Regions from separate parts of the Rhodococcus baikonurensis genome, predicted to be linked through region 3. Evidence: riboswitches for the same ligand, from Rfam matches in the RefSeq annotation. Region 3 holds a riboswitch; each other region holds the start of a gene.
The links. Region 3 has a riboswitch for thiamine pyrophosphate ahead of ABWI03_RS23545 (TenA family protein). Riboswitches for the same ligand answer to the same signal wherever they lie in the genome.
Positions count from the first base shown of each region.

Region 1: it holds a riboswitch for thiamine pyrophosphate, as region 3 does, so the genes downstream of both, thiO (glycine oxidase ThiO) here and ABWI03_RS23545 (TenA family protein) in region 3, are expected to answer to the same signal.
Region 2: it holds a riboswitch for thiamine pyrophosphate, as region 3 does, so the genes downstream of both, ABWI03_RS24240 (3-oxoacyl-ACP reductase) here and ABWI03_RS23545 (TenA family protein) in region 3, are expected to answer to the same signal.

Region 1 is NZ_JBEUOQ010000003.1:292,239-295,465, forward strand. It holds partial or broken gene ABWI03_RS08995 (NUDIX hydrolase) at 13-465, shown strand; gene ABWI03_RS09000 (hypothetical protein) at 693-824, opposite strand; gene thiE (thiamine phosphate synthase) at 1,072-1,767, opposite strand; TPP riboswitch at 1,794-1,941, shown strand; gene thiO (glycine oxidase ThiO) at 1,941-3,020, shown strand; gene thiS (sulfur carrier protein ThiS) at 3,017-3,227, shown strand, end outside; gene ABWI03_RS09020 (thiazole synthase) at 3,225-3,227, shown strand, end outside.
Region 2 is NZ_JBEUOQ010000012.1:41,605-44,831, forward strand. It holds gene ABWI03_RS24235 (LLM class flavin-dependent oxidoreductase) at 1-1,125, opposite strand, end outside; gene ABWI03_RS24240 (3-oxoacyl-ACP reductase) at 1,125-1,889, opposite strand; TPP riboswitch at 1,907-2,000, opposite strand; gene ABWI03_RS24245 (DoxX family protein) at 2,138-2,575, shown strand; gene ABWI03_RS24250 (AurF N-oxygenase family protein) at 2,680-3,227, shown strand, end outside.
Region 3 is NZ_JBEUOQ010000011.1:92,958-96,184, forward strand. It holds gene ABWI03_RS23540 (ABC transporter substrate-binding protein) at 1-818, opposite strand, end outside; gene ABWI03_RS23545 (TenA family protein) at 818-1,561, opposite strand; TPP riboswitch at 1,549-1,644, opposite strand; gene ABWI03_RS23550 (carboxylesterase/lipase family protein) at 1,749-3,227, shown strand, end outside.

The DNA.
Region 1 (3,227 bases), on a different contig from region 3:
GCGAGGTAGTCGATGCGTGGTGACGGTGACGGTTGGTCCATCGGATCGGACGGTACTCGGCATTGGGGTAAACACGGAGCCGCTGGACTGCTTCTGCGTGCCCCCGATTCGGACGGATCACCCATGGTATTGCTGCAGCATCGTGCGGCGTGGAGCCATCAGGGTGGAACGTGGGCACTGCCCGGCGGAGCGCGGGACTCACACGAGAGCACGACGCACGCTGCAGTCCGGGAGGCACACGAAGAAGCAGGTATTGCCGAGGACGCCGTCCGCGTTCGCGGGGAAGTAGTGACGATGCGCGCCGAGAGCGGGTGGACGTACACCACCGTCGTGGCTGATGCTGCGCATCCGCTGTCGACGGTTGCCAACGGTGAGAGCACCGAGTTGCGGTGGGTGCGTGAAGCCGACGTCGACTCACTGCCGCTGCATCCGGGATTCGGTTCCTCGTGGCCTGAGCTCCGGACCGAGCCGGTTGTGTCGGTGGACGGCGACCCGCACACCGTCGTGCTCGAGGACGGCGGATTCGGATGGTTGTCGGGTAATTCTCCTGAAGGCAGTGATCAGAACCTGTCCGAGGCGAGCAATACCCAGTTGTAGCGACGCAGTCTCAACAGGTCATATACACAGCAGAAGGGCCGGACTCCTGAGGAGTCAGGCCCTTCCGTGTTTCGGTCTCCCGACCGAAACGAGGCTCAGCTGAGCGAGTTCAGCGCCGTGATGAAGCTGACCGCGGTGATACCGAGCTTGAGCAGCTCGCTGATCTTGCCGAGGTTCAGGTCTTCGAGCGATTCGGTGCTGAGCGAGCCGGTGTCGAGGGATCCCATTTAGTGCTCCTAGGTTCAGTTAGTAACTGGAGGTAAACTACAACAAACCGAATGGGATGTGACACGCAATCGGAGCAACTGTGATCAAGATCACGCATTCCGACTTTTCGGACATCAAATCGCACCTAGGAACTGGGGGTTTGTTGTCTGATCGGACAACTTCCGTTCATGTTTCGAGTCAGGCGTGCTGACCCGTAACTGTGCGGAATCGCCCGGCAAACAGTTGACGGTCGCCAGTTACCGGTTTTCAGCGTCCGGCGACGGCTGCGGCGAGGCGTTGCGCGGCCGCCTGGGGATCTGACGCGTGGGTGATTGCACGCACGACGACGATGCGTGTGGCACCGGCGTCGAGCAGCTCTGGCAGGCGCTCCTCGTCGATACCGCCGATCGCGAACCAGGGGCGCGGCGGCGCGGCGTCGGCGGTCGATCGAACCAGTTCCAAACCGGACGCACTTCGATTCGGTTTGGTCGGTGTCGCCCACACCGGTCCGGTGCAGAAGTAGTCGACGCCCTCTTCGATGGCGGCCAGACTGGCCTGCGCGCGACTGCTCGTCGAACGGCCGATGACGACGTCTTCACCGACAACGGTTCGCGCGTAGGGGACCGGAATGTCGTTCTGGCCGAGGTGGAGGATGTCGGCACCGGAAGCCATCGCGAGATCCGCGCGATCGTTGACGGCCAACAATGCGCCGTGGCGTCGCGCTGCTGCCGCGAGAATGCCCAGCGCTACCAGTTCGTCCTTGGCCTCGAGCGGGCCGAACTCGCGCTCACCGGCGGATCCCTTGTCACGCAATTGGATGATGTCGACTCCGCCGGACAAAGCGGCCTCGGCGAACTGCGCGAGGTCGCCTTTCTCGCGGCGCGCGTCGGTGCACAGGTACAGCCGTGCTGCTGCCAGGCGCTCGCGCCGGTCGATGTCGTTACTGGGATGTGTGGGGTGCACGGAGCAAACGGTAGCCTCTAGGGAGCAAGGTTCGACACGGGAGTCCTGAAACGTCGTAGTCACTTTTTTGTCGTGACTGTGAGGTTCGTGGGGCTGAGAGGGGATCGCGACCAGATCCCGACCGTCAGACCTGACCCGGATCATGCCGGCGCAGGAAGTGGAGGTGGAGTTTCGTGAGTACACACGCTCGTACGGTGTCAGTGGTCGGCGGCGGTGTCATCGGTCTCGCCATAGCGTGGCGCGCAGCCCGCGACGGGTGGTCCGTTCGGTTGTACGACCCGTCCATTGGATCAGGGGCTTCGTGGGTGGCGGGCGGAATGCTTGCACCGCTTTCCGAAGGCTGGCCGGGTGAAGAAACAGCGTTGACGGTTGGTGCAGCGTCCCTGGAACGGTGGCCGGCGTTCGGTGAGGAGCTCGGAAAATTCGGGCAATCGGTCTTCACCGCGGACAGTTCGCTGACGGTGGCACTCGATGCTGCCGACGCGCAGGACCTGCAGACCATCGCCGAGTGGGTGAGCTCGCAGGGGCACGAACTCGAAGTTCTCGGTCGCGCGCGCATCCGTGAACTCGAACCGATGCTGGGCCGGGGCATCCGGTCGGGGTTGATGGCCGTCGGTGAATCCGCCGTCGACAACAGACTTCTGCTGGAGGCGCTGCAGAAGGCCTGCGCGGAAACCGGCGTCGAATTGATCGCGCGCGCCGTCAACGACCTCGCGGAACTGGATACCGATCAGGTAGTGCTCACCGCCGGTATCGCGTCACCCAAGCTGTGGCCCGGGCTACCGGTACGCCCGGTCAAAGGCGAGATTCTTCGCCTGCGGAGTAGGCCTGGAGTCACCCCGGCACCCAGTCGAACGATCCGTGGCAGCGTCCACGGCCGGCCGGCCTATCTCGTCCCGCGAGGCGACGGAATCGTCGTCGGCGCAACACAATACGAGTCCGGTGAGGACACACAGGTCACGATGGCCGGAGTACGGGACTTGATCAACGACGCCGAGGCGCTGATGCCGGCGATCGGCGAATACGAACTGTACGAATGCGCGGCAGGCCTGCGTCCCATGACGCCGGACAACCTGCCGTTGATCGGGCGCGTGTCCGATCGTGTCGTCGTCTCCACCGGGCACGGGCGCAACGGGGTCCTGCTGACGCCCGTCACCGCCGATGCGACGCTCGCGTTGTTGAACGGCACATCTTTGGTCGAGGTAAAAGGAACCGAACCCGAGCGGTTCGCAGTAGCTAAGGAAAATTCATGAGTGAGCAGGTCCCGATCGGGATCACCGTCAACGGCGAAGATCTCGAGTTCGATCGAGCAGTCACGGTGACCGAACTTCTGACGCACCTCGAGTTGCCGAGCAAGGGCATCGCCGTCGCCGTCGACGGTGCGCTCTTTCCTCGCGGGCGCTGGGACGAATCCGTCGGACGTGGTTGGGAAATCGAGATCCTCACGGCGGTGCAGGGTG
Region 2 (3,227 bases), on a different contig from region 3:
CCAGGATTCCATCTCGTCGGCAATCGACTCCGGTGTGCCGATCATCGTTGCGTGACCACCACCTGCAGCCAGCGTTCCGAGGAGTTCCCTCACAGTCGGTGCGTCCTTCTCGACGATCCGCAGAATAGTTGCGTAGCGTCCCTGCGGCCCGGTGAATGCTTCGAGTGGAGGCAACGGAGGCACGGGCCCGTCGAGATCCCAGTTCTCGCAATCCTGCCCGGTGAACAACGAGAGTTGGCGTATCGATTGTTCGGTGGGCAGCAGGAGATCAAGTTCGGCCTTCTTCGCCCGTGCCTCGGCGACGGTGCTGCCGACGTAGGTGACCAATCCCGGCATGACGGCGACCGAGTTCGAATCCCGGCCGGCGCGCTCGATTCTCGATTTCACGTCCGCGTAGTAGCTCTGTGCGCTGGGTAGGTCGTAGGCAACCGAATAGACTGCCTCGGCGCGTCGCGCCGCCAGATCGCGACCCTGCTCGGACGCCCCTGCCTGGAACAACACCGGCCTACCTTGTGGGGAGCGCGGAACCGTCAACGGCCCGTCCACCCGAAAATGTTTGCCGTCGTGATCGATTCGAGAAATCCTGCTTGCGTCGGCAAAACGCCCCGACCGGTCGAGAATCAGCGCGTCTTCCGACCATGAATCCCACAATGCGAGGGCCACGTCGACGAATTCGTCGGCTCGTTCGTATCGGGACGCATGATCGGGCATCGCCTCGAGGCCGTGGTTGCGCGCTTCCTGGTCGAACATCGAGGTCACGACGTTCCAACCGGCCCGTCCGCCGCTGATGTGGTCGAGCGACGCCAGCATTCGTGCTGCGTGAAATGGCGTGTAAAAGGTCGTGGAGATGGTGGTGACCAGGCCGACGTTCGCCGTCGCTCGTGCCATGGCAGTCAATGCGGTGATCGGTTCGAGAAACCACGACGCACCAGACTCGGGTTCTCGAACACTGTGACCGTCCGCGAAGAAAACGGCGTCCAGCTTCCCGCGTTCGGCGATCTGGGCAAGCGACTCGTAATACGTGATGTCGCCGAGACTTTCGACAGGTGAGTCGCGGTGTCGCCACGCCGCACTGTGGTGTCCGCAACCGAGCAGGAACGCACCTATCCGTAGTTGTGCGCCCATCAGTTCTTGACGAGTCCGCCGTCGACAACCAGGTTCTGGCCGGTCACGGCCCGCGACCATGGTGAGGCGAAAAAGAGTGCGGCGTCGGCAAATTCGTCCGGTGTGGTGACTCGGCGCAGGGGAGTGCTCGCCGCGATCATGTCGAAGACGGCTTCCGGTGTCGCGGCACTCGCATCGGTGGTACGGAGCAAGCCGCCGGAGACCATGTTGACTGTGATCCCGTCCGGACCGAGGTCGGCGGACAGTGTCCGTGTCAGTGCCAACAGTGCAGCCTTGGCGGCGGTGTAGTCGTGGTACGGAACTACCGGATTCTGGACCAGATTGGTTCCGACAGTGATGATTCGGCCGAAGCCGAGTTCGCGCATGCCGGAGAGTGCCGCCTGAGTGGTGTTGAGTGCGCCGGCAACGGCTCCGCGTAGTTGAGAGTCGAAGTCGGCCCAGGTGATCGTGTCCGCGTTCGGCCGGGCATCGCCGTTGAACGAGAAGTCGACGAGTGCATTGTCGACCACGGTCGAGATCGGTGCGTCGAATCGCTCGCGCGCGGCGGTGAACAACTGGTCGACGGAACTGCGGTCCGTCACGTCCGCCTGGATTGCGTAGGCGCGATCCTCGCCCAGTTCGGTGACCAGGGCCTGGGCGGCATCACGGCTCTTGTTGTAGTTCACGATCACCCGGGCCCCCGAGCGGGAGAATGCTCGGCTCAGTGCGGCGCCGAGCCCGCGGGCGCCACCGGTGATCAGAACGATCTGCTCGTCCAGGTTCAATGCGCGCTGAAATTGCTGTTCGGTCATGTCGACATCCCTCCGCCAGTGCTAACTGGTCAGGTTCATCGGGTCTGATCTCAGCCGACTTTTTCGGCACCCCGTGTCGCCGTCCATCAGACCACGAGAGGTGAATCGTCCTGAACGCCGGGTGCGTAGTAACGACGGCGCGATGAGTTTTCGATCGCTCGGGAGTCGTAATTGCAAGCGAAGTGGCAACCGGCCGCTCGCCTTCGCCCCGGGAGATTCCGATGACCACCCAGCCTGCCCACCACGACACCCTTTCCGGTAACGGCACGACGACGCCTTCGGCCACGGCTCGCAAGGTCGGATACGTGCTCAGTGGCCTGTTCGTCCTTTTCATGCTTTTCGACGGCATCATCCACATTCTCAACCTTCAGACCGTCAAGGACGCCTCGGCCGAATTGGGGCTGCCGAACTCGCTGGCATTGACGGCCGGAGTTGTGCAGCTGATCTGCCTTGCGCTGTACGTGATTCCGCGAACGTCGATACTCGGCGCGATTCTGCTCACCGGTTATCTGGGTGGCGCTGTGCTGACCAACCTTCGAGCTGAACAGCCTCTGCTGAGCACAACCTTGTTCGCCGTCTACACCGGGATCGTCATGTGGGCGGGACTGTATCTCCGAGATGAGAAGGTTCGCGAGATCATCCCGGTGCGGCGGGCCTGAAATCAGACCTCCGAAAGGGTTGCGTGGGACGCGGTGTCCCATTATGTTTGACCTCATTCAAGTCCGTCGACTGCAATCGACGGACTGGCCGTGAGGAGACACCGATGGCTCGGTCAGCGTCGATCGAAGCGGAAAAGCCGTACCACGAGGTACTGCAGACTTTGTCCGAGGGCTCAGTTGCCCGCAGTTTCGATCCCTATCTCGACATCGACTGGGATTCAGCAGAGTTCGCGATCGATCCACATGATCCGAGGTGGGTACTCTCGTCCGTCTCGGACCCACTCGGAGCGACGCAGTGGTACCAGGATCAGTCGTTGGAGCGTCGAATCGCCATGGGAATGTGGCGTCAGGCGAACGTGACCAAGGTGGGTTCGGCCTTCGAGAGCATTTTGATCCGGGGAATGCTGCAGTACATCATGGCGCTGCCTAACCAGTCGCCGGAGTTCCGCTACTGCTTGCACGAGATGACCGAAGAGTGCAATCACATCCAGATGTTCCAGGAACTCGTCAATCGCATGGACATCGACGTGCCGGGTATGCGTCCGATGTTCCGGCGACTCTCGCCCGTCATCGGAGTGCTGGGTGCCAAGTTCCCGGTCATCTTCTTCATCGGCATTCTGGCTGGTGAAGAACCGATCGACCATTTCCAGAA
Region 3 (3,227 bases):
TCGTCGGTGAATGCTCCGGGATTCGCGTCGATGAGGTCCTGGGCGGCCTGGTCCGGGTTGTCGGCAGCAGTCTGATAACCGCGTTGAACGGCCTTGACGAACTTGCGTGCCTCGTCGGGATGGTCCTTCAACCACTGCTGGTTGCCGTTGATCACGATCGAATACGCATCGGGGAAGCCGTAATCGGTGTACTGGAAGTACCGCATCGGAGTTCCGTTTCGCTCCGCTTCGAGGCCTTCCCAAGCAAAGTAGGAGACGGTGAAGTCTGCCTGGCCCGAGTACACGGCTTCGTACGCGGACGTTCCGAGGGTGACCGTCGTGAAGTTCCCGGTTCCGCCGTCGTTGCGGATGATCTGCTGCAGCGTCTCGACTTCACCCGGATCGCCGAACCCGGCGTACGTCTTTCCGTCGAGATCACGCGGACGCGTGATGTCCGCACGATCCGCCTTCACGCCGATGCCGGTGGCGCGGTGCTGAAGTGGCGCGATGACGGACGTCGTGGCGGCGCCGGCCGCACGGGCGAACGTGGCCTGACTCTGTGTGCTGATGCCGAACTCCGCGTTACCGGCGTCGACGAGGGTGTCGGGCGAGGTGTTGTTGTACGGCAGGATCGAGACGTCCAGACCGGCGTCCTCGAAGTAGCCCTCTTGGAGGGCAACGTACAAACCGGTGTGGTTCGTGTTCGGTGTCCAGTCGAGTGCGAACCGAATGGTCCCGTCGGAAGAGCCGGTGTCAGAGGCGCATCCGGTCAGAACCGTGAATGCGGCTGCGATCGCGGCAGAGGTGGCAAGCGTGCGGCGTAGCGCCGCAAACGACATCACGACGCCGGCCAAGGCTGCTGGTGGAGTGCGGAATCCCAGAACATCAGCTCGTAGCGACTGGCCATGCGGAACGCTTCACTCATCGCCTCTCGCTCTGTCTCGGTGGCAGCTTCAGCCGCAACATCGACCAGTACGCGAGCCTGCGCCACCGACTCGTGGAATTCGGGTGCGTCGTAGGTCGTGACCCACTGTGCGTACGGATGCGACGGATCGGCGTCGAGTACCTCGCGCGCTGAAGCGGCAAGATCGCGGCCGACCTCGGCGTAGATCCAGAAGCAGGGGAGTACTGCCGCTGCGGAGACCGGGTAAGGCGCCGTTGCCGCAGTCGCCGTCAGATACGAGACGTATCCCAGGCAGGCCTGCGAATGCTCCAGCCGCTGCGAACCGGGTGGAAGAATTCCACCAGTCAGCAAACCGTCGTGAAGCGCAGATTCCACCGTCGCTGCCGTGGACGCGGAATTCGACCAGAAGCCCGCGGCCTGCGGATCCGGGGCGTGGGCCGCGACCAGGGACAACGCTTTCGAATATCCCTCGAGATAGAGCTTGTCCTGCTCGATGTACGTGCGGAACGCGTCGAGAGGCAACGTTCCGTCGCCGAGGCGGCGGAGGAACTCGAGCGAGTCGATCGACTCGCGGAGGACCTTCGTCTCGGCCCAGAGTCGATCGGTGAACCGATCCGTCGACGGCGCTGTGGCCACCGAGTTTTCGGCAGAATTGTATGCAGGCTGCGTAGTAGCCATGACATCCCTTCGTCAGCATTACCTGATCAGGTTCCCGGGTGTGTTCTCAGCCCCGCCCATGCGGAGCACCCCGTGTCAGAACTAGGCGACCTTAACACCGAGGGATTGTGTACTCGGCGCACACCCGTCCGAGATTGGTAGGTTTGGTCTTGATTGCCACACGCGCGGGTCGGGAGGGGATTCAGACATGGAGACCGACGTTCGACCAAATCTCGGCGAGGACGGAACACTGGTGATCCGTGCCAGAGGCGGTGAAGCCCGCGGGTATCCGGATGGCGGTGTGTTCGCGTGGAAGGGCATGCCCTACGCAGCAGCGCCGGTGGGTGCACGGAGGTTCCGCGCGCCGCAACCCGCAGAGCCGTGGGACGGGGTGCGCGACTGTCGTGAATTCGGGCCGATCGCGCCGCAAGGTCAGAGTCCGGCGGTTCCGATCGATCGGGCTTTCAAGATCGACGAGGACTGCTTGTCGATCAACGTCTGGGCCCCGCGACCCGACGGCACGCCTCGACCGGTGATGGTGTGGATTCACGGCGGCGCCTACTGCCTCGGGTCTGCCGCCCAAACGATCTACGACGGCCGTCATCTGGCTGAAACCGGTGACGTCGTTCTCGTCTCCTTCAACTATCGCGTCGGCGCACTGGGATTCTTGGACCTGTCCGCGTTTTCCACCGGGGATACCGTTTTCGAATCGAACTGTGGTCTGCGAGACCAGATTGCGGCGCTCGAATGGGTTCGAGACAACATCGACGCCTTCGGTGGTGACCCGAGTGCGGTGACCGTGTTCGGTGAGTCCTCAGGCGCAGGATCCATCACGACGCTCATGACCTGTCCGAGCGCCGAAGGTCTGTTCCATCGTGCGATTGCCCAGAGTCCTCCCGCGACCTCCGTCTACGGGGCCGAGCGCGCCAAGACCGTGGCAGAGCGGTTTCTCGAACTGCTCTCGATCGACCCTGAAGACGCAGGCGATCTGCTGACCACGGATCTCGAACTTCTCGTGAAGGCAAGCGATGACCTGGTCAACGAGATTCCGACACGGATTCCGGGAACTTTGGCAATGGCACCCGTCGTCGATCGAGATCTGGTGCCGCACTACCCGGTTGCGGCTTTCCAGAAGGGATACGCGCACCGAATCCCACTGATCATCGGTTCCAACAAGGACGAGGCGTCGATCTTCAAGTTCATGAAGTCGCCGCTGATGCCGGTGAGCGCGCAGTCCGTCGAGGCAATGCTCCAATTACTGGCGGACGATCACCCCGACATCTCCGCGACCAAACTTGCCGAGATCATGTCGGCCTACCCAGATCACGCGAAACCGAGTGGCGCGCTGGCGCTCTCACGGGACGCGGCGTTTCGCATGCCGACTCTGTGGATCGCCGACGCTCACTGCAGGCATTCCCCCACGTGGGTGTACCGCTTCGATCACGCGACGCCGATGCTCAAAGCCGCACGGATCGGCGCGGGTCACGCGACGGAATTACCTTATGTCTTCGGCAATTTCGGGACCCTGAACGTCGACCCCACATTCTGGCTGGGTGGGCGGAAGGCTGCGATGGAGGTGGCCGGCCGTATCCAACGGCGATGGCTGGCCTTCGCCAGGCATGCCGTGCCGGCAGCTCTCGACGGCTCGAAACATTGGGCGCCGTACGAGGAGGAGAAGCGGTCGACG